Regions from separate parts of the Amycolatopsis sp. NPDC003865 genome, predicted to be linked through region 2. Evidence: riboswitches for the same ligand, from Rfam matches in the RefSeq annotation. Region 2 holds a riboswitch; the other holds the start of a gene.
The links. Region 2 has a riboswitch for glycine ahead of gcvP (aminomethyl-transferring glycine dehydrogenase). Riboswitches for the same ligand answer to the same signal wherever they lie in the genome.
Positions count from the first base shown of each region.

Region 1: it holds a riboswitch for glycine, as region 2 does, so the genes downstream of both, gcvP (aminomethyl-transferring glycine dehydrogenase) here and gcvP (aminomethyl-transferring glycine dehydrogenase) in region 2, are expected to answer to the same signal.

Region 1 is NZ_JBSGJA010000019.1:208,307-223,556, reverse strand. Features, by position in the region: gene ACWEVP_RS36790 (AMP-binding protein) at 1-13, shown strand, start outside; gene ACWEVP_RS36785 (hypothetical protein) at 42-446, opposite strand; gene ACWEVP_RS36780 (hypothetical protein) at 481-990, opposite strand; gene ACWEVP_RS36775 (hypothetical protein) at 1,308-1,550, shown strand; gene ACWEVP_RS36770 (CDP-alcohol phosphatidyltransferase family protein) at 1,564-2,220, shown strand; gene gcvH (glycine cleavage system protein GcvH) at 2,321-2,707, shown strand; gene garA (glycogen accumulation regulator GarA) at 2,823-3,293, shown strand; gene ftsR (transcriptional regulator FtsR) at 3,290-4,036, shown strand; gene ACWEVP_RS36750 (bifunctional nuclease family protein) at 4,253-4,726, shown strand; gene ACWEVP_RS36745 (MerR family transcriptional regulator) at 4,768-5,157, shown strand; partial or broken gene ACWEVP_RS36740 (thioredoxin family protein) at 5,133-5,402, shown strand; gene ACWEVP_RS36735 (TetR/AcrR family transcriptional regulator) at 5,495-6,127, opposite strand; gene ACWEVP_RS36730 (MerR family transcriptional regulator) at 6,407-6,985, shown strand; glycine riboswitch at 7,028-7,126, shown strand; gene gcvP (aminomethyl-transferring glycine dehydrogenase) at 7,295-10,180, shown strand; gene ACWEVP_RS36720 (helix-turn-helix transcriptional regulator) at 10,164-10,898, opposite strand; gene ACWEVP_RS36715 (hypothetical protein) at 10,967-11,635, opposite strand; gene ACWEVP_RS36710 (NAD-dependent epimerase/dehydratase family protein) at 11,760-12,707, shown strand; gene ACWEVP_RS36705 (glycosyltransferase family 2 protein) at 12,704-14,878, shown strand; gene ACWEVP_RS36700 (GtrA family protein) at 14,808-15,250, opposite strand, start outside.
Region 2 is NZ_JBSGJA010000004.1:182,548-197,797, forward strand. Features, by position in the region: gene ACWEVP_RS12450 (O-methyltransferase) at 1-387, shown strand, start outside; gene ACWEVP_RS12455 (transglycosylase domain-containing protein) at 389-2,302, opposite strand; gene ACWEVP_RS12460 (FadR/GntR family transcriptional regulator) at 2,380-3,099, opposite strand; gene ACWEVP_RS12465 (hypothetical protein) at 3,213-3,443, shown strand; gene ACWEVP_RS12470 (L-serine ammonia-lyase) at 3,458-4,825, opposite strand; gene lipA (lipoyl synthase) at 4,840-5,841, opposite strand; gene glyA (serine hydroxymethyltransferase) at 5,838-7,112, opposite strand; gene gcvH (glycine cleavage system protein GcvH) at 7,112-7,489, opposite strand; gene gcvT (glycine cleavage system aminomethyltransferase GcvT) at 7,503-8,594, opposite strand; gene gcvP (aminomethyl-transferring glycine dehydrogenase) at 8,602-11,433, opposite strand; glycine riboswitch at 11,570-11,663, opposite strand; gene ACWEVP_RS12500 (helix-turn-helix domain-containing protein) at 11,742-13,034, opposite strand; gene ACWEVP_RS12505 (hypothetical protein) at 13,106-13,303, shown strand; gene ACWEVP_RS12510 (3-oxoacyl-ACP reductase) at 13,300-14,067, opposite strand; gene ACWEVP_RS12515 (aldehyde dehydrogenase family protein) at 14,067-15,250, opposite strand, start outside.

The DNA of each region.
Region 1 (15,250 bases), on a different contig from region 2:
CCTCAAGTCCTGACCCGAGCGCCCCCAGGTGGCGGCGCTGGTCAGCCGCGGGTGCCCTCGACCTGGCGGCCGTCCTCGGTCGAGCACGCCGTCACCGGGTCGTTCGGGCCGCTGCCGCACGTCCACTCGTCGAGGACCACCGGGCCCGGGCCGTCGGCGGAGGCCGCCTCGGCCGGGGTCAGCTTCGCGAAGTAGTCCTTCAGCAGCTTGGTCGCCGCGGCGCAGTCGACCTGGCCGTGCGCGACGACCGCCGTCTTCGCGCCGCCCGTGCCGGTGACGTCGCCGCAGGGCACGCCGGGAGCCGTCGACCCGGCCGCCGCGGCCGCGGCCGGGACCGGTGCGGGCTCGCCGGAGGACGGCGCGGCGGGTGCCGGGTCGCCGCCGCCGCAGCCGGCCAGGAGGGCGGTCGCGGCGACGAACAGCAGGGGGTAGGCGAATGTCTTCATGGGCCCTTCAGGAGCGGGAACGGATCGGGAGGGGTCACTCGGAGGGCACGACGGCGGCGAACACCGTCTGCTCGCCCTTCGTGCAGGTGGTGCCGCCTTGCGCGGCCGGCGGCCCGGAGGTGCACAGCCAGCCGTCGACGGTCTCGTTCACCGCGTCGTTCGAACCGGCGCCCTGGCGTCCGGCGATCTTGCGGTGGAAGTCGCCGACGAGCTTCGTCGCCGCGACGCAGCTGACGCCGGCCGAGCCGCTGTCGAACACGTAGAGCGTCAGCCCGCTGGCGGCGGTCACCGTGCCGCAGGACCCGGGCACCGACGGCGGCGCGCCGGACGGCTTCGTCACCGGCGCGGGCGCCGACGAGCCGGCGCCGGCGGGCGGTGGCGGGGGAGCGGTGGTCGGGGACGACGCCGCCGCGGACGTCGAAGGCGGGGCCGACGTGGCGGGGGCCTGCGCGGCCGGCTCGCCGGAGCAGGCCGCGAGCGCGGGTGCGGCGAGGCAGGCGGCGAGCAGCGGCCGCCACGTCCTCGTGGTGGTCGGGTGGGGCACCGCGATCGTTTCCTCCCCGGTCAGGTGGACCCGGTCATTCTGGCCCATCCGGGGCGGGGCGCCGTGGAGCGGCTCGCCCACAGGTGTGCCGCAGATTACTCCGGCCGGGTGGCGGCCGGTCACGGTGGGCGGCCCTAGACTGTCCACAATGGACGATTAACATTCCGTTCACGCTCCGAAACCTCACGCTGTCATCAAGAATCGATCGGTCTAATTCCGCCTGTGCCGGTTAACAATCCGGCTTCGCGGGCCGAAGATCTTGGTGGAAGCGCCGAGCGCTTCCCGTCCCCGAAACCCGTCCCGAGCCCGTGAGAGCGATGAACGCCGACGCTGTGACCAGCCCCGAAGCCAGCACCGACGAGACCCCCGACGACACCACCGGCCCGGCCGGCCCGCCGACCGTCCCCAGCAGCGTCGTCTGGTGCTGCGGGCGGCCCTACGTCCTGGAGGCGCGCCCCGGCCGCGCCCGCTGGATGGGCACCGACTACCGGGGCCGTCCCGAGGCGCTGAGCAGCGCCGAACTGCAGCGGCGCGGCTGGAGCCGCCGCCGCGCCTGCTGACTACGCTGAGCGGGTGAGCACAGCCGCACCCGAACCAGCCGCTCAGGCGAGCGCCGCCGAGCCGTCCCTGCTGAAGCAGGCGTTCAACGTCCCCAACATGCTGTCGCTGCTGCGGCTCGCCGGCGTGCCGGTGTTCCTGTGGCTGCTGCTGGGGCCGGAGGAGGACGGCTGGGCGCTCGCGCTGCTGGTGTTCAGCGCGCTGACCGACTGGCTCGACGGCAAGCTGGCCCGCTGGCTCAACCAGATGTCCCGGCTCGGCCAGCTGCTCGACCCGGCGGCCGACCGGCTCTACATCCTCGCGACGCTCATCGCGTTCCTCGTCCGCGGCATCATCCCGTGGTGGGTCGTGGTGCCCCTGGTGCTGCGCGAAGCGGTGCTGGGCGTCTGCGTGATCGTGCTGCGCCGCCGCGGCTTCGCCCCGCCGGAGGTGACCTACATCGGCAAGGGCGCGACGTTCGTGCTGATGTACGCGTTCCCGTTCCTGCTGCTCGCGCAGGGTGGCTCGGACGTGGCCGCGGTGGCCCGGCCGATCGGCTACGCGTTCACGATCTGGGGCGCGGTCCTCTACGTCTGGTCCGGCGTGCTGTACGTCGTGCAAGCGCGCAACGCCCTGCGCGGTGACGCCTCACCCGAGAGCGAGCCGGTCGCGCCCGGCGCCGCCGGCGACTGAGCGCGACCTTTTTCCCGGCCCGTGCCGGGCGGCTGCGCCGTGTGGGTGTAAGACTTCGCCCAGCACGTTTCGCCAGTGAGGGCATGAAAGGGGACCGGCATTGTCCGCTCCTGAAGAGCTTCGCTACACCGAGGAACACGAGTGGGTCGCCACCCGCGGCGAGGACACCCTCGTCCGCGTCGGCATCACCGAGTACGCGCAGGACCAGCTCGGCGACGTCGTCTTCGTCGACCTGCCCGAGGTCGGCCGCCAGGTGAGCGCGGGCGACGTGTTCGGCGAGGTCGAGTCGACCAAGAGCGTTTCCGAGCTGTTCGCGCCCGTCGACGGCGAGGTCGTGGCGGTGAACGACGCCGTCGCCGACTCGCCCGAGCTGATCAACAGCGACCCCTACGGCGAGGGCTGGCTGATCGAGATCCGGCTCGACGACCCGGCGGGCCTGGAAGCCCTGCTCGAAGCCGAGGCGTACGACGCCCTGACCAAGGGCTGAAGCCCGCTCCGCCGGTTCGGGGAGCCGGGGCTCGGAGAATCGATCAGGCACGGTACGTTGGCAGCTACACGTTCTTGAGTACTAGGCATCACAGCATGTGTGGAGGAGAGCTCAGGTGAGCACGAACGACGGGCCCGGCGGCGTTCCCCCGGAGCAGTCTCCGGAGCGGACCTCTGTCTTCCGGGCCGACTTCCTGGCCGAAGCCGAAGGTCACGAGCCCGCCCCGGCCGCGGAGGCGCCGGTCCAGGGTGTCGACGCCCTGCCGCCGGGTTCGGCCCTGCTGGTCGTGAAGCGCGGGCCCAACGCGGGTTCGCGGTTCCTGCTCGACCGCGACACCACCAGCGCCGGGCGGCACCCGGACAGCGACATCTTCCTGGACGACGTCACGGTCTCCCGGCGGCACGCGGAGTTCCGGCGCGAGGGCGGCGAGTTCGTCGTCATCGACGTCGGCAGCCTCAACGGCACCTACGTCAACCGCGAGCCGGTCGACCAGGCCGTTCTCGCGGGCGGCGACGAGGTGCAGATCGGCAAGTTCCGCCTGGTCTTCCTGACCGGCCCGGGTCACGGGGGCCAGGGGGCGCAGTGACGGCGGCCGGGCGGCCACAGAACCACGGACTGAGCATCGGGGCGGTACTCGCGCAGCTGCGCGGGGACTTCCCCGATGTCACCATCTCCAAGATCCGGTTCCTCGAAGCGGAAGGCCTGGTCACGCCGGGCCGGACGCCTTCGGGCTACCGGCAGTTCGCCGCGGCGGACGTGGAGCGCCTGCGGTTCGTCCTGGCCGCCCAGCGGGACCACTACCTCCCGTTGAAGGTCATCAAGGAGCAGCTGGACGCGGTGGATTCGGGCGCCGAGCCCACCGCGGCCCTGCCCCGCCCGCCGCGCCGGCTGGTGCCGATCGACGCGCCGGCGGAGAACGTCGGCCTGCCCGTGGCGGAAGACTTCGCCACCGGCAAGGACCTGCGCCTGACCCAGGAGGAGCTCCTGGAGCAGGCCGGCATCGACGCCGCCGCGCTGGCCGAGCTGCAGCAGTACGGCCTGGTCCGGCCCGGCCCCGCCGGGTTCTTCGACCCGGACGCGGTGCTGGTCGCCCGGACGGTGAAGGCGATGACCGAATTCGGTATCGAGCCGAGACACCTGCGTGCCTTCCGCGCCGCGGCCGACCGCGAGGTCGGGTTGCTGGAGCAGATCGTGACCCCGGTGTATCGGCACCGTGACCCGGAAGCGAAGTCCAGGGCCGACGAGGTGGTCCGGGAGGTCGCGGCACTGTCCGTGACGCTCCACACGCTCCTCGTCAAGGCGGGAATCCGCGGCGTCACGGGGTGTTGATCCGTAACGGGGCAGTGAGATCCTCTTTGCGGTCCCATGTCAATGACTGAATGTTCGGTGCCGCATGCCGTACCGTGAAGGCAGGGGTTTGCGGCAGGCGAACCGAGATAGTCTCGACAGCGAGCACAGCGTGGGAATGACGGGTAGCGTCGGCAGTGGCGGCGCCGAAACGTTCCAGCACCTGCGCCCGCGTGCACGAGAGGGAGGCGAAGCCCGATGAGCGAGATGCGCGTCGTCGGTGTGCGGGTCGAGCTGCCCGCGAATCAGCCGATCTTGCTGCTGCGGGAGACCGAGGGTGAACGGTACCTGCCGATCTGGATCGGCTCGGTCGAAGCGACCGCCATCGCCTTGGAGCAACAGGGAGTCCGGCCCGCCCGTCCGCTGACCCATGACCTGCTGAAAGAGGTCATCGGGGCACTCGGCCGGGAGCTCGAGCAGGTCGTCATCACCGACCTCAAGGAAGGCACGTTCTTCGCGGAACTGGTCTTCGACGGCGACATCCGGGTGTCCGCCCGGCCGAGCGACTCGGTCGCGCTGGCCCTGCGGATCGGCGTCCCCATCCACGCCGTGGACGCGGTACTGGAAGAGGCCGGCCTGATCATCCCGGACGAGCAGGAGGACGAGGTCGAGAAGTTCCGCGAGTTCCTCGACTCCGTGTCGCCCGAGGACTTCCGGGGTGCGGATACGTGAGAACTTGCCTTGACGCGGACGGCAACGTCTAGCGTCGGGGCATGCGGATCGGAGAACTTGCGCAGCGCACGGGTGTGACCACCCGTGCGCTGCGTTTTTACGAGTCCCAGGGTCTCCTGGCGGCGCGTCGCGCGGCGAACGGCTACCGCGAGTACGACGAGGAAGACCTGCAGCTGGTCAAGGAAATCCAGACCCTGCAGACGGTCGGCCTGACCCTGGAGGAGACCCGCCCCTTCGTCGAGTGCCTGCGCAGCGGCCACGAAACCGGCGACTCCTGCGCCAGTTCGATCGAGGTCTACCGCCGCAAGCTCGAAGAAGCCGACGCGCTTCTCGCGCGGCTCGGCGGCATCCGCGGCGAACTGGCCGCGAAGCTCGCCGGCGCCCTCGCGCGGCAAGCACCCGATCCGTGTGTCGTCCGCCCACGCCCGTGAAGGAGCTCCTCGTGTCCGAAAACACCACAGTCAGCGAAGTCACCGACGCCACGTTCGCGGAGGTCGTCGGCAGCGACGTCCCCGTGCTGGTCGAGTTCTGGGCCACCTGGTGCGGCCCGTGCCGGATGGTCGGCCCGGTGCTCGAGCAGCTGGCCGCCGAACGGGCCGGGAAACTCGCCGTCCGCAAGATCAACGCCGACGAGAACCCGGAGACCACCCGCTCCTACCAGGTCATGTCGTTGCCGACGATGATCCTGTTCCGCGGTGGCGAGCCGGTCGAGACGATCGTCGGCGCGTTCCCCCAAGGCCCGCATCGAAGACCGCCTCGACCGGGCCCTCACGGCGCCGTCGCTTTGACGAAGGCGGCCGCCACCTCACGCCCGTACTTCTCCAGGTCGAGCGACGGGTCGGCCGCGTACGCCGCGGCCACCCCGTCGATCGCCTGCGCGACGGACATCGCCATCACCTCCGGCGTGAACTCGCCGAACACCCCCTCGGCCTGACCCTGCTTCAGCTGACGGGCGAGGCCGTGCACGCGCATGTCGTCGACCAGCACCTTCGTCATCACCCAGCCGTCCTCGTCGTCGGCGTTGGCCGACAGCTCGGTCAGCGCGCGGACGCACTCCGGGTACGCGCGCAGGAACGCGATCGACGTCTCGATGTGGGCCCGCAGGTAGCCGGGCCGGTCCGCGGGGTCGACCCCGCCGCCGGTGCGCTCCTTCAGGAACTCGTTCTTCGTCTCGACGACCGTGCTCAGCACGGCCTGCATCAGGCCGGCCTTGTTCGTGAAGTGGTAGGAGATCAGCCGGGTGCTGCTGAGCCCGGCCCGCTCCTTGATCTTGGCGAACGTCGTCTTGCGGTACCCGAGGTCGGCGAGGACGCCGATGGTCGCCCCGATGATCTGCGCGCGGCGGGCCGCCTCGGTGACGCTGAGCCCCAGTTCCGCCATGAGGTCGGTGTTTACTTGCATGAGTAAAAAGTTACTCGGATGAGTAAAACCGCGCAAGAGGTTTGAACCACCGTCGTGGGGGTACGGCGAACGGTGCAAAGGCTCATCCGACCGTTGAGGCTTGCCGCGCGTCGCGTTGACCGGCACTGTCCGGGCGCTTACCGTCGAAGGAGGTAAATCGCCACGGTGTGATTCACGGTCTGGGGCCGGACCGTGGCGGTTGATCTCCGGCGGGTCCCGCTCCTGGGACTCCTCCGGCTGTCATTCGCCGGCCGCCAGGTCGGGCGAGGGGAGGCTTGCGTGGTCGAGGCTGGTTCCGAGAAGCAGCCTGTTGAGGTCGCGAGTGGCGAGCAGGGTGAGCTGTTCCCCGACAACTCGCTGCCGGACGAGCTGGTGGGCTACCGCGGCCCGGCGGCGTGCCAGATCGCGGGCATCACCTACCGCCAGCTCGACTACTGGGCCCGGACGAAGCTGGTCGCACCCAGCATCCGCACCGCACACGGCTCCGGCTCGCAGCGGCTGTACTCGTTCAAGGACATCCTGGTCCTCAAGGTCGTCAAGCGGCTGCTGGACACCGGGGTCTCGCTGCAGAACATCCGCGTCGCCGTCGACCACCTGCGCGTGCGCGGAGTCCGCGACCTCGCGCGCGTGACGCTGTTCTCCGACGGCACCACCGTCTACGAGTGCACCTCGCCGGAGGAGATCGTCGATCTGCTCCAAGGCGGCCAGGGCGTCTTCGGCATCGCGGTCAGCGGCGCCATGCAGGAAATCAGCGGCACCATCCACGAGTTCCCGGCCGAACGCGCCGACGGCGGCGTCGTCGAGACCCACGAACCGGACGAGCTGACCCAGCGCCGCAACGCCCGCCGGACCGGGTGATCACCGCCGCGGGGGTGCGAGTAAGGTTCTCCCCGCGGTCGACGAATCCGCGCGGGAGAGTCCGAGTCACACCTTGAACTCGGCGCCGAAGGAGCAAGTCCTCCCCGGAACCTCTCAGGCACCCTGGACCGCGCGGACGAGACGCCTCTGGAAAGCGGGTCGTCAGGACACAACCTGATGGCCCCGCCGACGGTGCAAGCCCGGCTCAACCTCGGGCGAAACTCTCAGGCGCCCCTCGGGGTCAGACAGAGCGGGGAGGACCAGGACACTGCCGTCCCGGTCCACCCCCGCTGTCCCCAGGAGGCCATCGTGGATCCGTCACTTGCCTCGCTGGAACAGGGCATCCCCTTCGCCGACCGGCACATCGGGCCCGGCCCCGGCGAACTCCGCCGGATCCTCGACGTCATCGGCGTCACCTCTCTCGACGAGCTCTCCGAGCGTGCCGTTCCCGAATCGCTCCGCCGGTCCGCGCAGCCGCTCGAACTCCCGCCCGCCGCCACCGAAGCCCAGGCGCTCGCCGAACTGCGCGAGCTCGCCGGCCGCAACCGGCCCATGGTGCAGATGATCGGGCTCGGCTACCACGACACCGTCACCCCGCCCGTCATCCGGCGCAACGTCCTCGAGAACCCCGCCTGGTACACCGCCTACACGCCGTACCAGCCGGAAATCTCCCAAGGCAGGCTCGAAGCGCTGCTCAACTTCCAGACCATGGTCGCCGACCTGACCGGCCTGCCGGTCGCCAACGCCTCGATGCTCGACGAAGCCACCGCGGCCGCCGAAGCCATGACCCTCGTGCGCCGGGCGGGCACATCGCCGTCGAACCGGTTCGTCGTCGACGAGGACACCCTCCCGCAGACCCTCGCCGTGCTCCGCACCCGCGCCGAGCCGCTCGGCATCGAGCTGGTCGTCGAAGACCTCTCCCAGGGACTCACCGGGCTCGGGCTCGGCGGCGACTTCTTCGGCATCCTGCTCGCCTACCCCGGCGCCTCGGGTGCGGTGCGCGAGCCGGACCTGACGATCGCCGATGCCAAGAAGCACGGCGCCGCCGTGGTCGTCGCCGCCGACCCGCTCGCCCTGACCCTGCTGCGGCCGCCCGGCGAGCTCGGCGCCGACGTCGCCGTCGGGTCGACTCAGCGGTTCGGCGTCCCGCTCGGCTTCGGCGGCCCGCACGCCGCCTACCTCGCCGTCCGGAAGGGCCTCGAGCGGCAGCTGCCGGGACGGCTCGTCGGCGTGTCGACCGACGCCGACGGCGCGCCCGCGTACCGGCTCGCCCTCCAGACGCGGGAGCAGCACATCCGCCGCGAGAAGGCGACCTCGAACATCTGCACCGCGCAGGTCCTCCTGGCGGTGATGGCGTCGATGTACGCGGTCCACCACGGGCCCGACGGCCTGCGCGACATCGCGCTGCGCGCCCACCGGATGGCCACGGTGCTCGCCGCCGGGCTCTGCGAAGGCGGTGTCGAGGTCGTGCACGGCGAGTTCTTCGACACCGTCGTCGCGGCCGTCCCCGGCCGGGCGGACACGGTCGTCGACGCGGCCCGCGACCTCGGCGTCAACCTCCGGCGCGTCGACGACGACCACGTCGGCGTCGCCTGCGACGAGACGACGACCCGCGAGCGGCTTTCCCGGGTGTGGAAGGCGTTCGGCGTCTCGGTGTCCGATGTGTACGGTCTGGACGCCGACACCGCCGACGCGCTCCCCGCTCCGCTGCGCCGCACGAGCGAGTTCCTCACCCACCCGGTGTTCCACGCCCACCGCTCGGAAACCGCGCTGCTGCGCTACCTGCGGCGGCTCGCCGACTCCGACGTCGCGCTCGACCGCAGCATGATCCCGCTCGGCTCGTGCACCATGAAGCTCAACGCCACGGCGGAAATGGAGCCGATCACCTGGCCGGAGTTCGCCGGCCTGCACCCGTTCGCACCCGCCGAGGACGCCGCCGGGCTCCTGGAGGTCGTCGCCGACCTGAGCGCGTGGCTCACGCGGATCACCGGCTACGACACGGTTTCCCTGCAACCGAACGCGGGCAGCCAGGGCGAGTTCGCCGGCCTGCTCGCGATCCGCGCCTACCACCGTTCGCGCGGCCAAGGCGAGCGGGACGTCTGCCTCATCCCGGCCAGCGCGCACGGCACCAACGCGGCGAGCGCCGTCATGGCCGGCATGCGGGTGGTCGTCGTCCGCTGCGACGACGACGGCAACATCGACCTCGGCCACCTGCGGTCCACTGTGGACGACCACCGCGCCGACCTCGCCGCGATCATGATCACCTACCCCTCGACGCACGGGGTCTACGAGGACACCATCGGCGAGGTGTGCGCGCTGGTGCACGACGCGGGCGGGCAGGTCTACGTCGACGGCGCCAACCTGAACGCGCTGATCGGCGTGGCGCAGTACGGCCGCTTCGGCGCGGACGTCTCGCACCTCAACCTGCACAAGACGTTCTGCGTCCCGCACGGCGGCGGCGGACCCGGCGTCGGCCCGATCGGCGCCCGCGCGCACCTGGCGCCGTTCCTGCCGAACCACCCCCTCCAGCCGGCGGCCGGCCCGGCGACCGGGGTCGGGCCGGTCAGCGCGGCGCCGTGGGGGAGCGCGTCGATCCTGCCGATCTCGTGGGCGTACGTCCGGATGATGGGGGCCGAGGGCCTGCGCCGCGCGACGCTCGTGGCGGTGGCCAACGCCAACTACGTCGCCCGCCGCCTCGGCGAGCACTTCCCGGTGCTGTACGCGGGCCACGGCGGGCTCGTCGCCCACGAGTGCATCCTCGACCTGCGGCCGCTGACGAAGGCGACCGGCGTGACGGTCGACGACGTGGCCAAGCGCCTCGCGGACTACGGCCTCCACGCGCCGACGATGTCGTTCCCGGTGGCGGGCACGCTGATGGTGGAGCCGACCGAGAGCGAGGACCTCGCCGAGCTGGACCGCTTCTGCGACGCGATGATCGCGATCCGCGCGGAGATCGACCGCGTCGCGGCGGGGGAGTGGGCTCTGGCGGAGTCCCCGCTGCGGCAGGCTCCGCACACCGCGCGGTGCCTCGTGGGCGACTGGGACCGGCCGTACAGCCGGGAAGTCGCGGCGTTCCCGGCGGGCCCGGCGGCGGCGAAGATCTGGCCCCCGGTCCGCCGCATCGACGGCGCGGCCGGCGACCGCAACCTGGTCTGCTCCTGCCCACCCCCGGAAGCCTTCACCGGGGGCCGGTGAGGTGGACCATCAGCTCCGTGCGGCTGGCCAGCGCCAGCTTGCGGTAGATCTGTTGCAGGTGCTTCTGGACCGTCCGGGGGCTGATGCCGAGCCGGCGGGCGATCTCCCGGTCCGGCGCGGCGCGCGCGACCAGCCCGGCCACCTCCCGTTCCCGGGCGGTCAGCACCCCGACCGGCCCGCCGGTGACCGGCCGGACCGGCGGTGGCGATTCGCGGGCGAACGCCTGGGCCAGGTGCGGCGCCAGCAGGTCCACGAGCTCACGGTCCCGCGCGGCGAACCCCGGCCGTGACCGGCTGAGCGTCAGGACCCGTCCGTGCCGGTCGTCGACCTGGACCACGCACAGCAGCTGGTCCACCGTCCCGCGCGGGCGGTAGAAGTCGGTGTACAACGGCAGCGCGCGCAGCGTCCGCAGGTCGGCCAGGTCGCTCAGCGCGGCGGACGTGCCCAGCCGCAGCGCACCGGAGCGGTAGGCCGCGAAGCCCGGGTGCTGGTGCACGTGCGCCCGGAACTCCGGGTGGCGCATCAGGTTCTGCTCCGGCCGGTCGGTGACCGTGCCGGTCAGCCTGCGCGTCGTGTGCTCGGTGCTCGTGCACGAGACGACGTCGCAGCCGATCAGCCGGCCCAGTCCGGCCAGCCCCTCGCCCGGCCCCGCCGCCTTCAGCTCGCGCACCACTTCGAGGGCGCGGTGCAGGCACCGCGCCGTCAGTTCACTGCTCACCCCAGATCCCCCTCGGTTCTCCCGGACTGGAAAGACCCGGAAGAACCGAGGGAGATACGAACCGGGTGTTACCGGGCGATCCGGACGTTCAGCGTGGTGTTCGAACCGGCGCTCACGATCGACTGGGCGATGCTGGTGATCCCGGCCGGCGCGGAGTACTGGTTGTTGTTGCTGTCGTCCTCGTCGTCGGTGTGGAAGAAGCCCGACGAGTCGACCCCCGAGAACACCAGGTAGCCGAAACCGACGTTCGGGAACGCCGTCGTCGTGGCCACCCCCGGCGCGAACAGGCAGAACCGCAGCAGCGTGTTGCTGTCGCTCACGTTCGGGAAGATGTTGCCCGAGAACGAGTTGTTGTTGCTGTCGTCTTCGTTGTCGAACCGGCGCGAGAACTCCTGCGAGCCGTTCGGGCAGTTCGCGCCGAGCTTCAGCACGGCGTAGGGCCGGAACGAGCCGGACTGCGTGACCCCGCGGAACGCGGTCCCGTCGACCCGGCAGAAGAACATCTCCGTGTTGCTCGTGCTGCTGACGGCCCCGATGAACCCGCCGCGCGAGTTCGCGTTGCCCGAGTCCTCGTCGTCCATCCGGATGACGATCGCCTCGGTGCCGACCGGGCACGACCGGCTGGACGGGATGACGCCGACATCCGTCGTCGCCGCGCTCGCGGGCGCGGCGGACACGGTGAGCGCCCCGGCCAGCGAGGCCAGCAGCAGTGCCGGAACGGTGAAGAGTCGTTTCATGGTGAGCCTTCCTCCCCGGTGCTTCATGACCCGTCCAGGACACCAATCCGGCCGGGACCGCGGCCATACGCAGTTCTGCGTACGCGCACGGCCCCCGCACAGGAACGGGAGGTAGGTTGACGCCATGGCGAATGCGCACGGTCCTGATCGGACGTCCGTGGTCGTGACCGGCGGCAGCGGCTTCATCGGCCGGGCCGTCGTGCGGGCCCTCCGCGACCAGGGCGCGGGGGTCACCGTCGTCGACCGGGTCCCGTTCCCCGAGGAGCTCGAGGGCGTCCGCGTGGTGACCGGCGACCTCCGCGACGCCGCCGTCCGCGAGGAAGCCGTGCGGCAGGGGACCACCGGGATCGTGCACCTCGCGGCGCTCACGTCGGTGCTGAAGTCGGTCGAGCTGCCCGAGGACACCTTCGCCGACAACGTCCTGGTCACCCAGGAACTCCTCGAGCTCGCCCGCGTTCGCGAGGTGCCGGCGTTCCTGCTCGCCTCGACCAACGCGGTGATCGGCGACGTCGGCACCGCGACGATCACCCCGGACCTGCCGCCGCGCCCGCTGACGCCGTACGGCGCCACCAAGGCGGCGTGCGAAATGCTGCTGTCGGGCTACGCCGGCGCGTACGGCATGACGACGTGTGCGTTGCGGTTCACCAACGTCTACGGCCCGGGAATGTCCCACAAGGACAGTTTCGTGCCGCGCATGATGCGGGCCGCGCTCGCCGGCACCGGCGTCAAGGTCTACGGCGACGGCCGCCAGCGCCGTGACCTCGTGCACGTCGACGACGTCGTCCGGGCGATCCTGCTGGCCCTCGGCAGCGGCTACTCCGGCCGGGCGATCGTCGGCGCCGGGCGGTCGGTGTCGGTGCTGGAGATGGTCGAAGCCGTGCGCGAGGTGACCGGCGCCGAACTGCCGGTCGAGCACGTCGACGCGCCCGCGGGGGAGATGCCCGCCGTGGTCGTCGACGTTTCGGCCAGTGCCGGGACCATCGGGTACCGGCCGGAGGTCTCGCTCACCGATGGCCTGGCCACGGCGTGGAAGTACTTCTCCGGCCTCGACCGTCCAAACGCGACACCGTGACCGCTTTTCCGAAGCGCCACTGGCTGCTGCTCGTTCTCCTCGTCCCGGCGATCGCCCTCCGGGTGCTGACCTGGCTCGCCTACCGGCCCGCGCTGCTGTTCATCGATTCGTTCCGCTACATCGACAACCTGCACGCGCTGCGCGCCGACCAGCTCGACCCGATCGGCTACGACCTCGTGCTGCGCCCGCTGCTGGCGGTCGGCGGGCTGGCGTGGGTCACCGCCGTCCAGCACGTCGGCGGGGTCCTGATCGCGATCGGCGTGTACGGGCTGGTCCTGCGTCTCGGCGGCCGCCCGTGGGTCGGCGCGCTCGCCGCCGCGCCGGTGCTGCTCGACGCCTACCAGCTGCAGATCGAGCAGAACATCATGTCCGAGGTGACGTTCGAGGCGGTGCTCCTGGGGCTCCTGTGGCTGCTGCTCGGCTGGGGCACCCCGGGCTGGAAACGCGCCGGCGCCGCGGGTCTGCTGCTCGGGTTCGGCGTGCTGACCCGGCTGATCGGCATCTCCCTGGCCCTGCCCCTGCTGGTCTTCCTGGTCGTCGCCGGGGGAGCGTGGCGGCACTGGGCGGGCTGGCGCCGGGCCGGCGTCGGGCTGCTCGGCCTGCTGGCCGTGCTCGTGCCGTACTCGGCGCGGGTGCATTCGGAGACCGGCAAGTGGGGACTGACCGGGCCGTCCGGGAACATGCTCTACGGCCGCACCGCCGCCGTCGCCGACTGCGCGAACCTGCACCTCGACCCGACGCTGCGGGTCTTCTGCCCGGCCGAGCCGCGCGAGACGCGGCTGGTGGACAACTACACCCACGCCGACCTCGACCCGAACTGGCCGGGCCCGCTGCCCCCGGGCGCGGACAAGGCCGCGCTGGCGCACGAGTTCGCGGTCGACGTGCTGAAGGAACAGCCCGGCGACGTCGCCGACGCGATCCTGACCGACTTCGCCAAGAGCTTCGCCTGGACCCGGGAGCAGGACCCGACCGACGTCCCGCTGGACCGCTGGCAGTTCCAGCTCACCTACCCCCAGTGGGCCGACCAGTCGCTGATCGACCTGGTCACGCAGCAGAACGACGGCGTGAACGCGAGTGTCGACCAGCCACTGGCCAAGATCCTCCGCGACTACCAGCTCGGCGGCGGGTACGTCCCGGGCGCGGTGCTGGGCATCGGCGCGATCCTGGGCCTGCTGACGGTGTTCCGCCGCAAGAAGCCCCTGGACCGGGCGCGGGCGGGCGCGCTGCTGGCGGCGTCGAGCGGGTTGGTGCTGCTCTTCGCGTCAGCGGTGTTCCAGTTCTCCTGGCGCTACCAGATCCCCGCCCTCGTGCTGCTGCCCGTGGCGGGCGCGCTCGGCTTCACCACGCTGACCTCGGCCAGCCGGAAGCGCCTCGCCGCGTTCCCCGACGACGTCGACACCGGCGCCCTCGACGACTTCCGCGGCCGCCACCCGGGACTGGAGCTGGCGCCGCTGACCGTCGTCATCGCCGCCTACAACGAAGCCGGCGGCATCGGCGAAGTCCTGGAGAAGATGCCCGACGAGTGCCTCGGCATGCGCGTGGACGTGCTCGTCGTGGTCGACGGCGGCACCGACGACACGGCCGCCATCGCCGAAGACCACGGCGCGTACGTCTGTGTGGCGCCCCGCAACCGCGGCCAGGGCGCCGCGCTGCGCCTGGGCTACCACCTCGCGGAGGAGGCCGGCGCGGAGTACGTCGTGACCACCGACGCCGACGGCCAGTACGACAACAGCGAGCTGGAAGCGCTGGTCCGCCCGGTCGTGGCGGGGACCGCGGACTTCGTCACCGGGTCCCGGCGGCTCGGGCACGAGGAGGCCGACAGCCGCGTCCGGTGGCTGGGCGTGCGCGTGTTCGCGGCGTTGGCGACGGTGCTGACCGCCCGGCGGATCACCGACACGTCGTTCGGGTTCCGCGCGATGCGGGCGGAGCTGGCCTGCTCGGTTCCGCTCAACGAGCCGCAGTACCAGTCCTCGGAGCTGCTGCTCGGCGTCACCGCGCGCGGCGCCCGGGTCGTGGAGCTGCCGATGAGCATGCGGCTGCGCAAGGCGGGCAAGAGCAAGAAGGGCGGCAGCGTCGTCTACGGCGCGAACTACGCCCGGGTCATGACCGGGACGTGGTGGCGGGGGTACGTGCTGCGCCGCGGCCGAACACGAGCCGGTCGAGCAGCGTGAACTTGACGACGAACACCAGCGCGTAACTGGCCACGTACGCGCCGTCGACGAGCACGACCCACCAGAAGTGCGGCAGGTCCAGCGGCGTCAGGAGCGAGCCGGCCAGCGTCGTCAGGCCGATCGAGGCGAGCCCGCCGAGGCCGATGACGGCCAGGTAGGGCAGCAGCTCACGGCGGACGCGCGGGCGCCCGGTGCGGCCCCACACCCAGCGGCGGGTGACCAGGAAGTTCAGCACCGCGCCGGCCGCCCAGGCCAGCGTGCTCGCCCACGCCGCGGCACCGCCGGTGGCGAGCACGGCGAGCAGGACGACCTGGCTGAGGACCGTGGCGGCGACCGACGTTGCGGCGGCGCGGGCCAGGCGGGCCCAGCCGC
Region 2 (15,250 bases):
GAGCCGCGGCACGCCGAAGTCGCGCGCGCGAACCTGGCGCGGGCGGGCTTCGGCGAGGACGTCGTCGACATCCGCGTCGGCGCCGCGCTCGACACGCTGCCGACGCTGACCGGGCCGTTCGACTTCGTCTTCGTCGACGCCGACAAGAGCAACCTCGCGAACTACGTGCGCGCGTCGCTGGAGCTGGCGCGGCCGGGCACGACGATCGTCGTCGACAACGTCGTCCGCCAGGGCCGGGTGGCCGACGCCGGCAGCACCGACCCGAACGTCCTGGGCGCGCGCGAGATGTTCGACGTCCTCGCCGCCGAGCCGCGGCTGGACGCGACGGCCGTGCAGACCGTGGGCGCCAAGGGGCACGACGGGTTCGTGCTGGCCCTGGTCCGCTGACTCACCGCGGTGGCCGCACCACCGGCGGCGGTCCCCCGGCGATCGGCTGCGCCGGTTGCCCCTTCAGGGCCGCCGCCGTGTACGCGCGCCAGACGTCGGCCGGGACGACGTCGCCGGTGAGCTTCGCGCCGTTCGCGTCCTTCAGCTTGCGCTCGTCGTCCGAGCCGATCCAGACCGCGGTCGAAAGCCGCGGGGTGTAGCCGACGGCCCAGGCGTCCTGGAAGTCGGGGCTGGTGCCGTGCTCGGCTTCGCCGGTGCGCAGCGCGGCACCGGTGGCGTCGGTCAGGGTGGCGGTGACGTCCCGGGCGATGCGGCGGCTCTCGTCGCCGTCGGAGTCGAACGCGGGCACCGCGGTGTCAGTGTGCTCCCAGACGACCGCGCCGCTTTCGTCCCGCACCTTCGCCACCAGGTGCGGGGTCGTGCGGCGGCCGTCCGCGGCGAAGGTCGCGTAGGCGCCCGCCATGTCGAGCGGCCGCAGCGGGTACCGGCCGATCGCGATGCCCGCGCCGATCAGGAAGCCGTCCTTCTCCCGCATCGTCGGCGTGCCGTCGACGGTCTCGGGGATGCCGGCCTGCCGCGCGGTCTCGCTCAGCGCGTCCGGCCCGAGCTTCTTGGCCAGCGCGATGAACGTGCCCTGGGCGTGGGCCTGCATCGCGGTGCGCGGGGTGCACTTCGGGCCGCAGGCGTCCGGGTACTTGAACTTTTCCCCGAGGAACTCCTGCTCCTCGGGTGCCGGGACCGGTGCGTCCGGGCTGTAGCCGCGGCGCAGGGCGGCGGCGAGCGTGAAGGGGTGGAACGCCGAGCCCGCCGCGTGCGGGGTGCTCGCGTAGTCGCGGACACCCTGGTCGCCACCCTGGTAGGCGCGGACGGCGCCGGTCTTCGGGTCGACGGAGACCAGCGCGCCGCGGAACTCCTTCGGCTCGCCCCTCAGCCTGTCCTGCAACGTCTTCTTCGCGGCGTCCTGCAGGCCGCGGTCCAGCGTCGTCTCGACGGTCATGTTCCCCTGCTGCAGCCGCCCGAGCGGGAAGCCGTCCTGTTCCAGTTCGGCGAGGACCTCTTGCTTGACGTGGAACTGGTCGTAGGTGAGGCGGCCGGCGCGGGTCTCCGACGGCGACTGGATCTCGGCGCCGGGGTAGGCCATGGCCTCGCCGGGCTTGACGTACCCGCGGGCCACGAGCTTGTCGTGCACGTACTGCCAGCGCCGGGCGGCGTGCCCCTCGCCGGACGCGGCCGGGTCGTGCACCGACGGCGACTGGATCATCCCGGCGAGGAAGGCCGCTTCGCTCCAGGTGATCGAGCCGTCGAGCTTCTTGCCGAAGTAGGCGTTCATCGCGGCGGCGGGCCCGAACGTGCCGCGGCCGAAGGAGATGATGTTGACGTAGCTTTCGAAGATCTGCTCCTTGCTCTGCTCCTGGGTGATCTTCGTGGCGAGCACGAGCTCGGCGAACTTGCGGCCGAGGGTGGCGTCGTCGTCGCCGGTGGACTTCTTGATGTACTGCTGGGTGATCCCGGACCCGCCGCCGACGCCGGTGAGGAACGCACGGCCGATGCCGGTCGGGTCGAAGCCCTGGTTGTCCCAGAAGGTCGGGTCCTCGGTGGCGATGATGGCGTCGCGCAGCTTCGCGGGCACCTGCGCGTAGGGCACGAAGGTGCGGTCGCCGTCGGCCGGGACGACCTTGAGCAGCTCGGAACCGTCGGAGTAGGTGAGCACGACGGTCTTGTCGAGCCCGGCGAGGACTTCCTGCGGGCTGCGGACGTCGAGCACGAGGTAGGCGACCCAGAAGGCGATCAGCGGACCGCCGACGAGCGTGCCCACGCTCCAGTAGGCGGTCCGCCGGACGCGGCGCCATCGCCGGCGGCGCGGGGTGTCCGGCTTCGGGTCTGGTTCGTCGTTTTCCTCGGTCGCCAAGGTCACGAATGGATGACGGCCGGACGAGTGAAGAGGTTCTGTGGAGAACTACCGAGAGTTGTTCGAATCCTGTCAAGACCCGGTCAGGAGAGGAACGCGCGCAACAGGGACGCCGTGCCTTCGATGTGCTCGGCCATCGCCTGGCGGGCCGCGGGCGCGTCGCCGGCCAGTATCGCGTCGACGATCGCCTCGTGCTGGGCGTTCGAGTGCTCGAGGTTGGGCGGGAGCAGCGGGATGCGGTCGAGCAGCTGGTTGACGCGGGTGCGGGCGTCAGCCATCGCCGTGGTCAGGGAGCCGGACGCCGTCACCTCCGCGATCGCCAGGTGCAGGCGGGAATCCTTGCGGCGGTAGTCGCCGAGGTCGGCGCCGGCGGCTTCGGCGAGCGTGCCGGTGAGGTGGCGGCGGTCGGCCGGGCTCAGCGACCGGGCGGCGGCCATCTCCGCGGCGCCGGTCTCGAGGACGTACCGCAGGCACAGCGCGTCCTCCAGCCCGGCGGCGTCGATCTTGCCGTCGGGCTCCGGCGGGCCGGGCAGGGTGTCGTGCACGAACGTGCCGCCGTAGCGGCCCCGCCGTGACTCCACGTAACCGGCATCGGAGAGGGCGCGGATGGCTTCGCGGAGCGTGACGCGGCTGACCCCGAGGCGCTCGGCGAGCTCCCGCTCCGACGGCAGCCGCTCCCCCGCGCCGACCACGCCGAGGCGGATGGCCTGAAGCAGGCGCTCGACGGTCTCCTCGAAGGCGTTGCCCGCGCGAACCGGCCGGAACAGCGCTTCACCGGCATTCGCCACCGAGGTCGACTCCATCCCGCGAGTTTAAGCCGCGGCGCACCTTCGGAGTGGCTTCGGGCTCGCGAGGCGATCACACTGTGTTCGCGGTGCGGAAAACCAGTGGAACCGGACGGCCACGGTCGGCGACGATGGCACCACCGACACCGAACATCGACGCAGGGGGCGATCCGGTGCACTTCCTGATGGCGGAAGACCTGGTCCACGAGCGAGAGGACGAGCTGCGCCACGGCGTCCGCAACCGCCCACCGGGCCGGGCGACGCCGAGCCGCAGCCCGGGAACGCGCAAGCAGCAACTGGGCTGGCGCCTGGTCGAGGTGGGCCTGCGGCTCGCGGTGGAACCCGAGGACCGCCGGAACTGAGCCAGGCCGCGGCGTCAGCACTCGATGACGTTCACCGCCAGGCCGCCGCGGGCGGTTTCCTTGTACTTCACGCTCATGTCCGCGCCCGTCTCGCGCATCGTCTTGATCGCCTTGTCCAGCGTCACCACGTGGCTTCCGTCGCCGCGCATCGCCATTCGCGCCGCGTGGATCGCCTTCGACGCTCCCACCGCGTTGCGCTCGATGCACGGGATCTGGACCAGGCCGCCGACCGGGTCGCACGTCAACCCCAGGTGGTGCTCCACCCCGATCTCCGCCGCGTTCTCCACCTGGGCCGGCGTGCCGCCCAGCACCTCCGTCAGGCCCGCCGCCGCCATCGCCGACGCCGAACCGACCTCGCCCTGGCAGCCGACCTCCGCGCCCGAGATCGAGCCCGTCTGCTTGAGGATCGAGCCGATCGCGCCCGCCGTGAGCAGGAACGTCACGATCCCGTCGTCGGTCGAGTGCCGGATGAAGCGCTGGTAGTAGTGCAGGACCGCCGGGATGATGCCGGCCGCGCCGTTGGTCGGGGCCGTCACCACGCGCCCGCCCGCCGCGTTCTCCTCGTTGACGGCGAGGGCGTACAGGCTCACCCAGTCCATCGCGTACAGCGGGTCGTCCGCGCCGTCCTCGGCGAGGAGCTTCTCGTGCAGCGAACGCGCGCGCCGCGGCACCTTCAGCCCACCCGGCAGGACGCCTTCGTGCGTGCACCCGTTGCGGACGCACTCCGCCATGACCGCCCAGATGTCCAGGAGCCCGGACCGCACCTCCGCGGCGGTGCGCCACGACAGTTCGTTCGCCAGCATGATTTCGCTGATCGGCTTGCCGGTGGCCGCGCAGTGCGCCAGGAGGTCCGCGCCCGTGCGGAACGGGTACGGCACCGGTGTCGAGTCCTCGACGAACACCGTGTCCGTCTCGTACGACTCGTCGCGCACGAACCCGCCGCCGACCGAGTAGTACGTCCGTTCCCGCAGCACCGCGCCCGACGCGTCGAACGCGCGGAACACCATGCCGTTCGGGTGCGCCGGCAGGGACTTGCGGCGGTGCATGGTGAGGTCGGTGTCCTCGTCGAACGCGATCTCGTGCGTGCCGGCCAAGCGCAGCCGCCCGGACTCGCGGATCTCCGCGATGCGCCCCGGCACGGTGTCGGTGTCGATCTCTTCGGGACGCTCGCCCGACAGCCCGAGCAGGACGGCTTTGTCGCTGCCGTGGCCGAAGCCGGTCGCGCCGAGCGAGCCGAACAGTTCGGACTGGACGCGGGACGTCCGCGCGAGGTCGTCGCCGAGTCCGTCCACAAAGGTCAGTGCGGCCCGCATCGGCCCGACGGTGTGGGAGCTCGACGGGCCGATGCCGATGGAAAACAGGTCGAAGACGCTGATCGCCATTGATCCGCCCCTTCCTATCGTGCCAGCAGGGAGCTGGCTTCTTGCGAAGCCGGGCCCTGGTCGGCGAGGTGGGCCAGGTTCTCCGGCAGCTCTTCTCCACGGTAACGCTTGGTCTGGGCGTAGAGCCGTCCCGCGCGGTACGACGAGCGCACCAACGGCCCCGCCATCACCCCCGCGAAACCCATCGCCTCCGCGGCCTTCGAGTGCTCGACGAACTCCTCCGGCTTCACCCACCGGTCCACCGGGTGGTGCCGCGGCGAGGGACGCAGGTACTGCGTGATCGTCAGGATCTCGCACCCTGCGTCGACCAGGTCCTGCATCGCCGGAGCCACCTCTTCGGGCGTCTCGCCCATGCCCAGGATCAGGTTCGACTTGGTCACCAGACCGGCTTCACGCGCCCTGGTGATGACCTCCAGCGACCGCGCATACCGGAACCCCGGACGGATCCGCTTGAAGATCCGCGGCACCGTCTCCACGTTGTGCGCCAAGACCTCCGGCCGCGACCCGAACACCTCGGCCAGCTGAGCCGGGTCGGCGTTGAAGTCCGGAATCAGCAGCTCCACCCCGGTGCCGGGGTTCAGCGCGTGGATCTGCCGGACCGTCTCGGCGTAGAGCCAGGCGCCGCCGTCTTCCAGGTCGTCACGGGCGACGCCGGTGACCGTCGAGTACCGCAGCCCCATGGCCTGCACCGACTCGGCGACCTTGCGGGGCTCGGTGCGGTCCAGCTCGGCCGGTTTCCCGGTGTCGATCTGGCAGAAGTCACACCGACGCGTGCACTGGTCACCGCCGATCAGGAACGTGGCCTCACGGTCTTCCCAGCACTCGTAGATGTTGGGGCAACCGGCCTCTTCACAAACGGTGTGGAGGCCTTCGCGGCGCACGAGACCCTTGAGTTCGGTGAACTCCGGCCCCATCCGCACCCGCGTCTTGATCCACGACGGCTTCTTCTCGATCGGCGTCTCACTGTTGCGAACCTCGAGACGCAGCAGCTTCCGCCCTTCGGGCTGAGCGCTCATCGGGACAGGTCCGCGTACAGCGGGTGCTTCTTCGCGAGGGTCTCGACGCGGTCGCGCAGCTTGGCGCGCACGGCGTCGTCGAAGTCCGGCTTCAGCGCCTCGGCGATGACGTCGGCGACCTCGGTGAAGTCTTCCGCCTGGAATCCGCGGGTGGCCAGCGCCGGCGTGCCGATCCGCAGGCCGGAGGTGATCATCGGCGGCCGCGGGTCGAACGGGACGGCGTTGCGGTTGACCGTGATGCCGACCTCGTGCAGCCGGTCCTCGGCCTGCTGGCCGTCCAGAGTGGACTGGACGAGGTCGACGAGCACCAGGTGGACGTCGGTGCCGCCGGTCAGCACCCGGACCCCGGCCGCAGCGCAGTCTTCCTGCGACAGCCGCGCGGCGAGGATGCGCGAGCCTTCGAGCGTGCGCTGCTGGCGCTCCTTGAACTCCTCGCTCGCGGCGATCTTCAGCGCGACGGCCTTGGCCGCGATGACGTGTTCCAGTGGCCCGCCCTGCTGGCCGGGGAACACCGCCGAGTTGATCTTCTTCGCCAGCTCCTCACGCGACAGGATGAGCCCGCCGCGGGGGCCGCCGAGGGTCTTGTGCGTGGTCGTGGTGACGATGTCGGCGTGCGGCACCGGCGACGGGTGCAGCCCGGCCGCGACCAGCCCGGCGAAGTGCGCCATGTCCACCATCAGCTTGGCGCCGACCTTGTCGGCGATGCGGCGGAACTCGGCGAAGTCGAGCTGACGCGGGTACGCCGACCAGCCGGCGATGATCAGCTTCGGCTCGTGCTCGCCGGCCAGGCGCTCGATCTCGGCCAGGTCGACGATCCCGGTCTCCTTGTCGACGTGGTAGGCGACCACGTTGTAGAGCTTGCCCGAGAAGTTGATCTTCATCCCGTGCGTCAGGTGGCCGCCGTGCGCCAGGTCGAGGCCGAGGATCGTGTCGCCCGGCTTGAGCACGGCGAACATCGCGGCCGCGTTGGCCTGCGCGCCCGAGTGCGGCTGGACGTTGGCGTGCTCGGCGCCGAAGAGGGCCTTCGCGCGGTCGATGGCGAGCTGCTCGACGACATCGACGTGCTCGCAGCCGCCGTAGTAGCGGCGGCCGGGGTAGCCCTCGGCGTACTTGTTGGTCAGCACCGAGCCCTGCGCCTCGAGCACGCCCACCGGCGCGAAGTTCTCGGAGGCGATCATCTCCAGGGTGGACTGCTGGCGGGTCAGCTCGTCGGCGACGGCCGCGGCGACCTCGGGGTCGACGTCGGCGAGGTGGGCGTCGAAAGTCGTCATCAGTTCTCCTGGGTGTGCGCGGCGTAGGCGGCGGCGTCGAGCAGCTCCGGCACGTCCCCGGTCAGACGCACCTTCAGGAGCCATCCTTCGGTGTACGGGTCGGAGTTGATGACCTCGGGGGTGTCCGATGTGGTGCCGTTCACCTCGACGACCTCGCCGGAGACCGGCGCGTACAGCTCGCTGACCGACTTGGTCGACTCGACCTCGCCGAACACCTCGCCGGCGGTGATCGTCGAACCCGCGTCGGGGAGCTGGACGAACACGATGTCACCGAGCGACTCGGCGGCGAAGGCGGTGATGCCGACGGTGGCGATGCCGTCCTCGACCTTCAGCCACTCGTGTTCCTTGGTGTACTGCAGGTTCTCGGGGATACTCACAGCTGGGAGTCCTTTACGCGCGGGAGTAGAAGGGCAGGGCGACGACCTCGACGGGCTCGATCCTGCCCCGGATGTCGACGGAGAGCTCGGTGCCGGGCTCGGCGTACGCCCGATCGACGTACGCCATGGCGATCGGGTAACCCAGCGTGGGCGACAGGGCGCCGCTGGTCACCTCGCCGATCTCGGTGCCGTCGGCCAGCAGCTTGTACCCGTGCCGCGGGGCCCGGCGGCCGGCGCCCTTGAGCCCGACCCGCACGCGCGGGACGTCCTGCTTGGACCGCTCCTCGAGAGCCGCGCGGCCGACGAAGTCGCCCGGCTTCTCGAACTTGACGACGCGGCCGAGCCCGGCCTCGAACGGGCTCTGGTCGAGCGTGAGTTCGTTGCCGTACAACGGCATCCCGGCTTCCAGCCGCAGCGTGTCGCGGCAGGCCAGGCCGGCCGGGACGAGGCCGTGCGGCTCGCCCGCGTCCATCAGCAGGCGCCACAGCGCCGGCGCCTCGTCGGCGTCGACGAACAGCTCGAAGCCGTCCTCGCCGGTGTAGCCGGTGCGGGCGAGCAGGACGTCGTGGCCCTTCACCGACGCCGGGACGCTGGCGTAGTACTTGAGCGCGTCCAGGTCGGCGTCGGTCACCGCGCCCAGGATTTCGACGGCCTTCGGACCCTGGACGGCGATCAGCGCGGTGGTCTCGGACCTGTCGTCCACGACGGCGTCGAAGCCCGCGACCCGCTCGGCGAGGGCATCGGCGACGACCTTCGCGTTGCCCGCGTTGGCGACGACCAGGTAGTGCTCGTCGGCCAGCCGGTAGACGACCAGGTCGTCGAGCACACCGCCGGAAGCGTCGCAGATCATCGTGTACCGCGCCCGGCCCGGCTTGACCCCGGTCAGGTTGCCGACCAGCGCGAAGTCCAGGACGTCGGCCGCCTGCTTGCCGGTGACGTGGATTTCGGCCATGTGCGAGAGGTCGAACAGCCCGGCCGCCTCGCGGACGGCCTTGTGCTCGGCCAGTTCGCTGGCGTAGCGGACCGGCATGGACCAGCCGGCGAAGTCGGTGAACAGCGCACCGAGTCCCTTGTGGACTCCGTGCAGGGAGGTTTCCTTCGACACGTCGGGATCAGCCTTCGTAAGCGTTGAGGGGCGGGCAGGAGCACACGAGGTTACGGTCGCCGCGGGCGCCGTCGATGCGACGCACCGGGGGCCAGTACTTGTTCTTGCGCGAAACACCCGCCGGGTACACGGCCAGCTCGCGGTCGTAGGGCTTGTCCCACTCGCCGACCAGCGTCTCCGCGGTGTGCGGGGCACCGCGCAGCGGGGACTCCTCCGCACTCCAGCGGCCGTTGGCCACCTCGTCGATCTCGGCGCGGATGGCGATCATCGCGTCGCAGAACCGGTCGATCTCGCCCAGGTCCTCGGACTCGGTCGGCTCGACCATCAGGGTGCCCGCGACCGGGAACGACATGGTCGGCGCGTGGAAGCCGTAGTCGATGAGCCGCTTGGCGACGTCGTCGACCGTCACGCCGGTCTCCTTGGTGAGCTGGCGCAGGTCGAGGATGCACTCGTGCGCGACCAGGCCGTCCTGGCCGGTGTAGAGCACGGGGTAGTGCGGCGCCAGGCGCGAAGCGACGTAGTTCGCGGCCAGCACGGCGACCTTGGTGGCCGCGGTCAGGCCGGGCGCGCCCATCATCCGGACGTAGGCCCAGGAGATCGGCAGGATCGACGCCGAGCCGTAGGGCGCGCCGCTGATCGGGCCGACGCCGGTCTCGGGACCGGCCGCGTCGAGCAGCGGGTGGTTCGGCAGGAACGGCGCGAGGTGCGCGCGCACCGCGACCGGGCCGACGCCGGGGCCGCCACCGCCGTGCGGGATGCAGAAGGTCTTGTGCAGGTTCAGGTGCGAGACGTCGCCGCCGAACTCGCCCGGCTTGGCCAGGCCGAGCAGGGCGTTGAGGTTCGCGCCGTCGACGTACACCTGGCCGCCGCCGTCGTGGACGATCTTGGCCAGCTCGTCGATCGAGTGCTCGTAGACGCCGTGCGTGGACGGGTACGTCACCATGATCGCGGCGAGCGTGTCCTTGTGGGTGTCCACCTTGGACTTGAGGTCGGCCAGGTCGACGTTGCCCTCGTCGGTGCACTTCACGACGACCACGCGCATCCCGGCGAGCACCGCGGACGCGGCGTTGGTGCCGTGCGCGGACGACGGGATCAGGCAGACGTCACGGGCCTCGTCGCCGTTCGCGCGGTGGTAGGCGCGGATCGCCAGCAGCCCGGCCAGCTCGCCCTGGCTGCCCGCGTTCGGCTGCAGCGACACCTTGTCGTAGCCGGTGACCTCGGCCAGCCAGCCGGCCAGCTGCTCCACCAGCGTGTGGTAGCCCTCGGCGTCCTCGGCCGGGGCGAACGGGTGGATGCCGGCGAACTCGCGCCAGCTGATCGGCTCCATCTCCGTGGTGGCGTTGAGCTTCATCGTGCAGGAGCCGAGCGGGATCATGCCGCGGTCGAGCGCGTAGTCGAGGTCGGACAGCTTGCGCAGGTAGCGCAGCATCGCCGTCTCGGAGCGGTGCGTGCCGAAGACCTCGTGACCCATGAAGCCGCTCTCGCGGGCCAGGCCACTGGGCAGCGCGACACCGTCACCGGCCTCTTCTTCGACGCCGAACGCGCGCAGGACCTTCGCGGTGATCGCGGGGGTACTGACCTCGTCGAAGGCGACGCGGACGTGGTCGGCGTCGACGTGGCCGAGGTTGATCCCGGCCGCACGGGCGGCCGCGTGGACCTCGGCGGCGCCGCCCGGGACGCGCGCGACGACGGTGTCGAAGAAGGACTCGTGCACGACCTCGACACCGGCCGCGCGCAGTGCGGCGGCGAAGCCCGCGGCCAGGCCGTGGACACGCTGGGCGATCTTCTTCAGGCCGTCCGGGCCGTGGTAAACCGCGTACATCGCGGCCAGCACGGCCGGCAGGACCTGCGCGGTGCAGATGTTGGACGTCGCCTTCTCTCGGCGGATGTGCTGCTCACGCGTCTGCAGCGCGAGGCGGTAGGCGGAGTTGCCGTCGGCGTCGACCGAGACGCCGACGAGACGCCCGGGCAGCGAGCGCTCGAGCCCGGAGCGCACGGACATGTACCCGGCGTGCGGGCCGCCGTAGCCGAGCGGGACGCCGAAGCGCTGCGTCGAGCCGGCGGCGACGTCGGCGCCGAACTCGCCGGGCGAGGTGATGAGCGTCAGCGCGAGGAGGTCGGCGGCGACGGTGAACAGCGCGCCCGCGGCCTTCGCCGACTCGGAAATCGCGTGGTAGAAGCCGCGGCCGCGCAGCACGCCGGACGCGCCGGGGTACTGGACGACGACGCCGAAGAACTCGTCCGGCAGGCCGGTGAGCAGGTCGCGGACCTCGACCTCGATGCCGAGGGCCTCGACGCGGGTGCGCACGACGGCGATGGTCTGCGGCAGGCACTCGGCGTCGAGGACGACCTTGTTCGACTTGGACTTGGACGCGCGGCGCATGAGCGTGACGGCTTCGGCGACGGCGGTCGACTCGTCCAGCAGCGAGGCGTTCGCGGTGGCCAGGCCGGTGAGGTCGGCGACCATCGTCTGGAAGTTGAGGAGGGCTTCGAGCCGGCCCTGGGAGATCTCCGGCTGGTAGGGCGTGTACGCGGTGTACCAGGCCGGGTTTTCGAGCACGTTGCGGCGGATCACGCCGGGGGTGACGGTGTCGGAGTAGCCGAGGCCGATCATCTGCGTCATCGGCCGGTTGCGCGCGGCGAGGGCGCGCAGCTCCGCGGTGGCGTCCTCTTCGGACGCGGCGGGCGGCAGGGTGAGTTCCTTCGTCGCGCGGATGGCGCTCGGCACGGCGGCGCCGACGAGGGCGTCCAGGCTGCCGTAGCCGCACTCGGCCAGCATCTTCGCGCGTTCGGCCTCGGACGGGCCGATGTGGCGGGCGTCGAACTGCGTTGAAGTGATGGGGAGCTCCTCGGGCCTGGGCACACAACGGTGCGCTGGGAACTCCCCCTCTGTCATGGCACCTGAGAGTTTCACCGTGGGATGCACGGCTTTCACCTTGGGTGAGGCGCGGGTGCGCCTGCTTTCCAGAGTGGCCTCGCGCGAAGCGGTAACAGGTACCTGAGAGATTCTGGGGAGTTTGCTCCTTCGGTGCCCCACCGACTTCGTGGGGGCTCTCCCGCTCCGGCTCTACGGCCCGATCTGCAGTTGTGACGGTCACGGTACCTGCCGGGTTCGAGGTCCGTCTACTTCACCCGGGCAACACCACATCAGTCTTCGAGCGCGCCTCGACGCATGACGCTCCCGGCGAGCGCCGGTGGCCGCCGGACCCGGCCGGACGGCAGGACCAGGCGCTTGAGCGGCCCGCCCACCGGCACCGGCGGGTGCCCGGCGCCCAGCAGCACCTGCTCGACGATCTGCTCGGCGTGCCACGCCACCGCGTCGTTGAGCCGGTCCAGCGAGGGGTGGTCGCCGTCGAAGACGTCCTCGTCGGCGAGCGTCACCTCGAAGTACGCGCAGCCCGGCGGGACCGCGATCGCCTCCTCGATCGCCCGGACGCCGTCGAGGGGGTCGGTGAACCCGGCTTCGAGCAGCGCCGACCGGTAGATCCGCGCCGCCCGGGCCCGCATGCGGGGGCCGTAGCGGACGACGACCGGGAGCCGTCCGGTCAGGTCCGGCACGGCCAGCCCGTGCAGCAGCATGATCGGCGGCACCGAGTGCACCAGCCGCGGCGCCGGTTCGGCCAGCTCGCGGGCGGTGATCCGGACGCGGTCGGCCATCGCGTCCGGGAGGCCGAAGTAGCGGAAGTCGACGGTGCCGAACCCGAGCCCGTCGGCGACCAGCGACGCCAGCAGCTCGCCGTACCCCCAGATCGGCGACAGCACCACGACCGGCGGCGCGGCGATCACCGGCGACGGCGCGGGCGGCCGCGTCGCCTCCTGCTCGGGCACCTGGATGACCAGCCGCGGCGGCTCGTGCCAGTCGTGCACCTCGGCGACCCGCCAGTAGAGCCCGAGCGGCCGCCACAGCTCGCCGAGGATCTCGTGCTCGATGATGCGGCGCGTCTCGGCGTCGTCGTACGGGAAGTCCCGCGGCGGGACGATCCCGACGTAGTGGTGGTAGGTGACGCGCACTTCGTCGCCGCGGGTCGCCGAGCGGATCCGCATCTCCCAGTCGATCGGCGACGCGGCGATCGCGTTGGCCACCTGCGTGCCGGGCGAGGAGTAGACGAGCGCCGTGGCCTGCCGGAGGAACTGCCCGGCCTGGTCGATGCCCTCCCGCAGCGCCTTCGCCGCCTGCGCGACGTGGACCGGCGACGCGAGGGAGTCGGGCAGCACGCCGGCGACGCGCAGCAGCTCGGCCTCCCCGAGCCCGGTGACCTCGGCGAGCTGCGCCCAGTGGTCGAACACCGTCACCTTCGGCGCGTGCCGGTGCTCGATCCAGCTGCGCAGCGTGGACGTCGGGACGCCGATCCGGCGGGCGGCCTCGTCGAGGGAAAGCCCCCTCGCGCGGATGCCCGTCCGGACCGCTTCCGCCCACTCGCCGGCGCGCCAGTGCGTCACCTCACAAAGCTAACGAAACCGGCTAGCTTTGCGCACGGACGAATCGCCCGCGCGCGCCCGACGCTGTGAGCATGACCACCACCATCATCGCCCTGACGCTCATCGTCGGCGTGCTGACCTTCGCCGCCGGTGCCTTCCTCGCCTCCGAGATCGCCGTCCGCGTGCTGCGCCGCCGCGAACGGCTCGTCTCCGAAGAGCGCAAGAAGCTCAACGCCGCCTGGAGCTACCTGCGGGAGGTCTACGGCGTCAAGAAACCGACCAAGCGTTAGAGCGGGGTGACGTAAGCGCCGGAGATGCCGCCGTCGACCAGGAACTGCGAGGCCGTGATGAAGCTGGCGTCGTCGCTGGCCAGGAACGCCACCGCCGCCGCGATCTCCTCGGGCTCGGCGAACCGGCCGACCGGCACGTGGATCAGCCGCCGCGCCGCGCGTTCCGGGTCCTTCGCGAACAGCTCCTTGAGCAGGGGCGTGTTCACCGGGCCCGGGCAGAGCGCGTTGACGCGGATGTTCTCCCGCGCGAACTGCACGCCGAGCTCGCGGCTCATCGCGAGCACGCCACCCTTGGACGCGGTGTAGGAGATCTGCGACGTCGCCGCGCCCATCACCGCGACGAACGACGCCGTGTTGATGATCGAGCCCTTGCCCTGCCGCTGCATGTGCGGCAGGACGGCCTTGCAGCAGTGGTACACCGACGTCAGGTTGACGCGCTGCACCCGCTCCCAGGCGTCGATGCCGGTGGTCAGGATGGAGTCGTCCTCGGGCGGGGAGATCCCCGCGTTGTTGAACGCGACGTCGACCGAGCCGAACTGCTCGACCGTGCTGTGGAACAGGTTCTCGACCTGTTCGGCGTCGGTGACGTCGGTCTGGACGAACGCGCCGCCGACCTCGTCCGCGGCCGCCTTGCCCTCGGCCGGCGTCAGGTCCCCGATGACGACCTTCGCGCCTTCGCTCGCCAAGCGGCGCGCCGAGGCGAGCCCGATGCCGCTCGCGCCGCCGGTGATCACCGCGACGCGGCCTTCGAAACGCTGGACCATTACTCCTCCGTGCTGAGAAAGACGTTCTTGGTTTCGGTGAACGCCGCCGCGGCGTCGGGGCCCAGTTCGCGGCCGAGGCCGGACTGCTTGAACCCGCCGAACGGCGTCCAGTAGCGCACCGAAGAGTGCGAGTTCACCGACAGGTTGCCGGCTTCGACGCCGCGCGCCACCCGGAACGCGCGGCCGGCGTCGCGGGTCCAGATCGACCCGGACAGGCCGTACTCGGTCGCGTTGGCCATCCGGACGGCGTCGGGCTCTTCGGCGAACGGCACGACGGCGACGACCGGGCCGAACACCTCCTCCGCCACGGCCGGGTGCCGCAGGTCGGGCGGGGTGAGGACGGTCGGCGGGAACCAGTAGCCCGGGCCGGCGGGCGCGCTGCCGCGGAACGCGACGGGTGCGTCGTCCGGGACGTAGGAGGCGACCTTCTCCCGGTGCGAAGCCGAGATCAGCGGCCCCATCTCGGTCTTCTCGTCGCCGGGGTCGCCGACGACGACGCCGTGCACGGCGGGTTCGAGCAGTTCCATGAAGCGGTCGTACGCGCTCGCCTGCACGAGGATCAGCGACCGCGCGCAGCAGTCCTGCCCGGCGTTGTCGAAGACGCCGTAGGGCGCGGTCGCCGCGGCCTTCTCCAGGTCGGAGTCGGCGAAGACGATGTTCGCGTTCTTGCCGCCGAGTTCGAGGGTGACGCGCTTCACCTGGGCCGAGCAGCCGGCCATGATCTGCTTGCCGACCTCGGTGGAGCCGGTGAAGACGACCTTGCGCACGCCCGGGTGGTCGACGAACCGCTGTCCCACCACGGATCCCTTGCCGGGCAGCACCTGGAAGACGTCTTCCGGGACACCCGCCTCGCGCGCCAGTTCGGCCAGCCGGAGCGCGGTCAGCGGCGTCAGCTCGGCGGGCTTGAGGACGACGGTGTTGCCGGCGGCGAGCGCGGGCGCGAAGCCCCAGCCGGCGATCGGCATCGGGAAGTTCCAGGGCACGATCACGCCGACCACGCCCAGCGGCTCCTGGAAGGTGACGTTGACGCCGCCCGGCACCGGGATCTGCTTGCCGATCAGGCGTTCCGGGGCGGCGGAGTAGTAGTTGAGGACGTCCCGGACGTTGCCGGCCTCCCAGCGGGCGTTGCCGATGGTGTGCCCGGAGTTCTCGACCTCCAGCCGCGCGAGGTGCTCGATGTCGG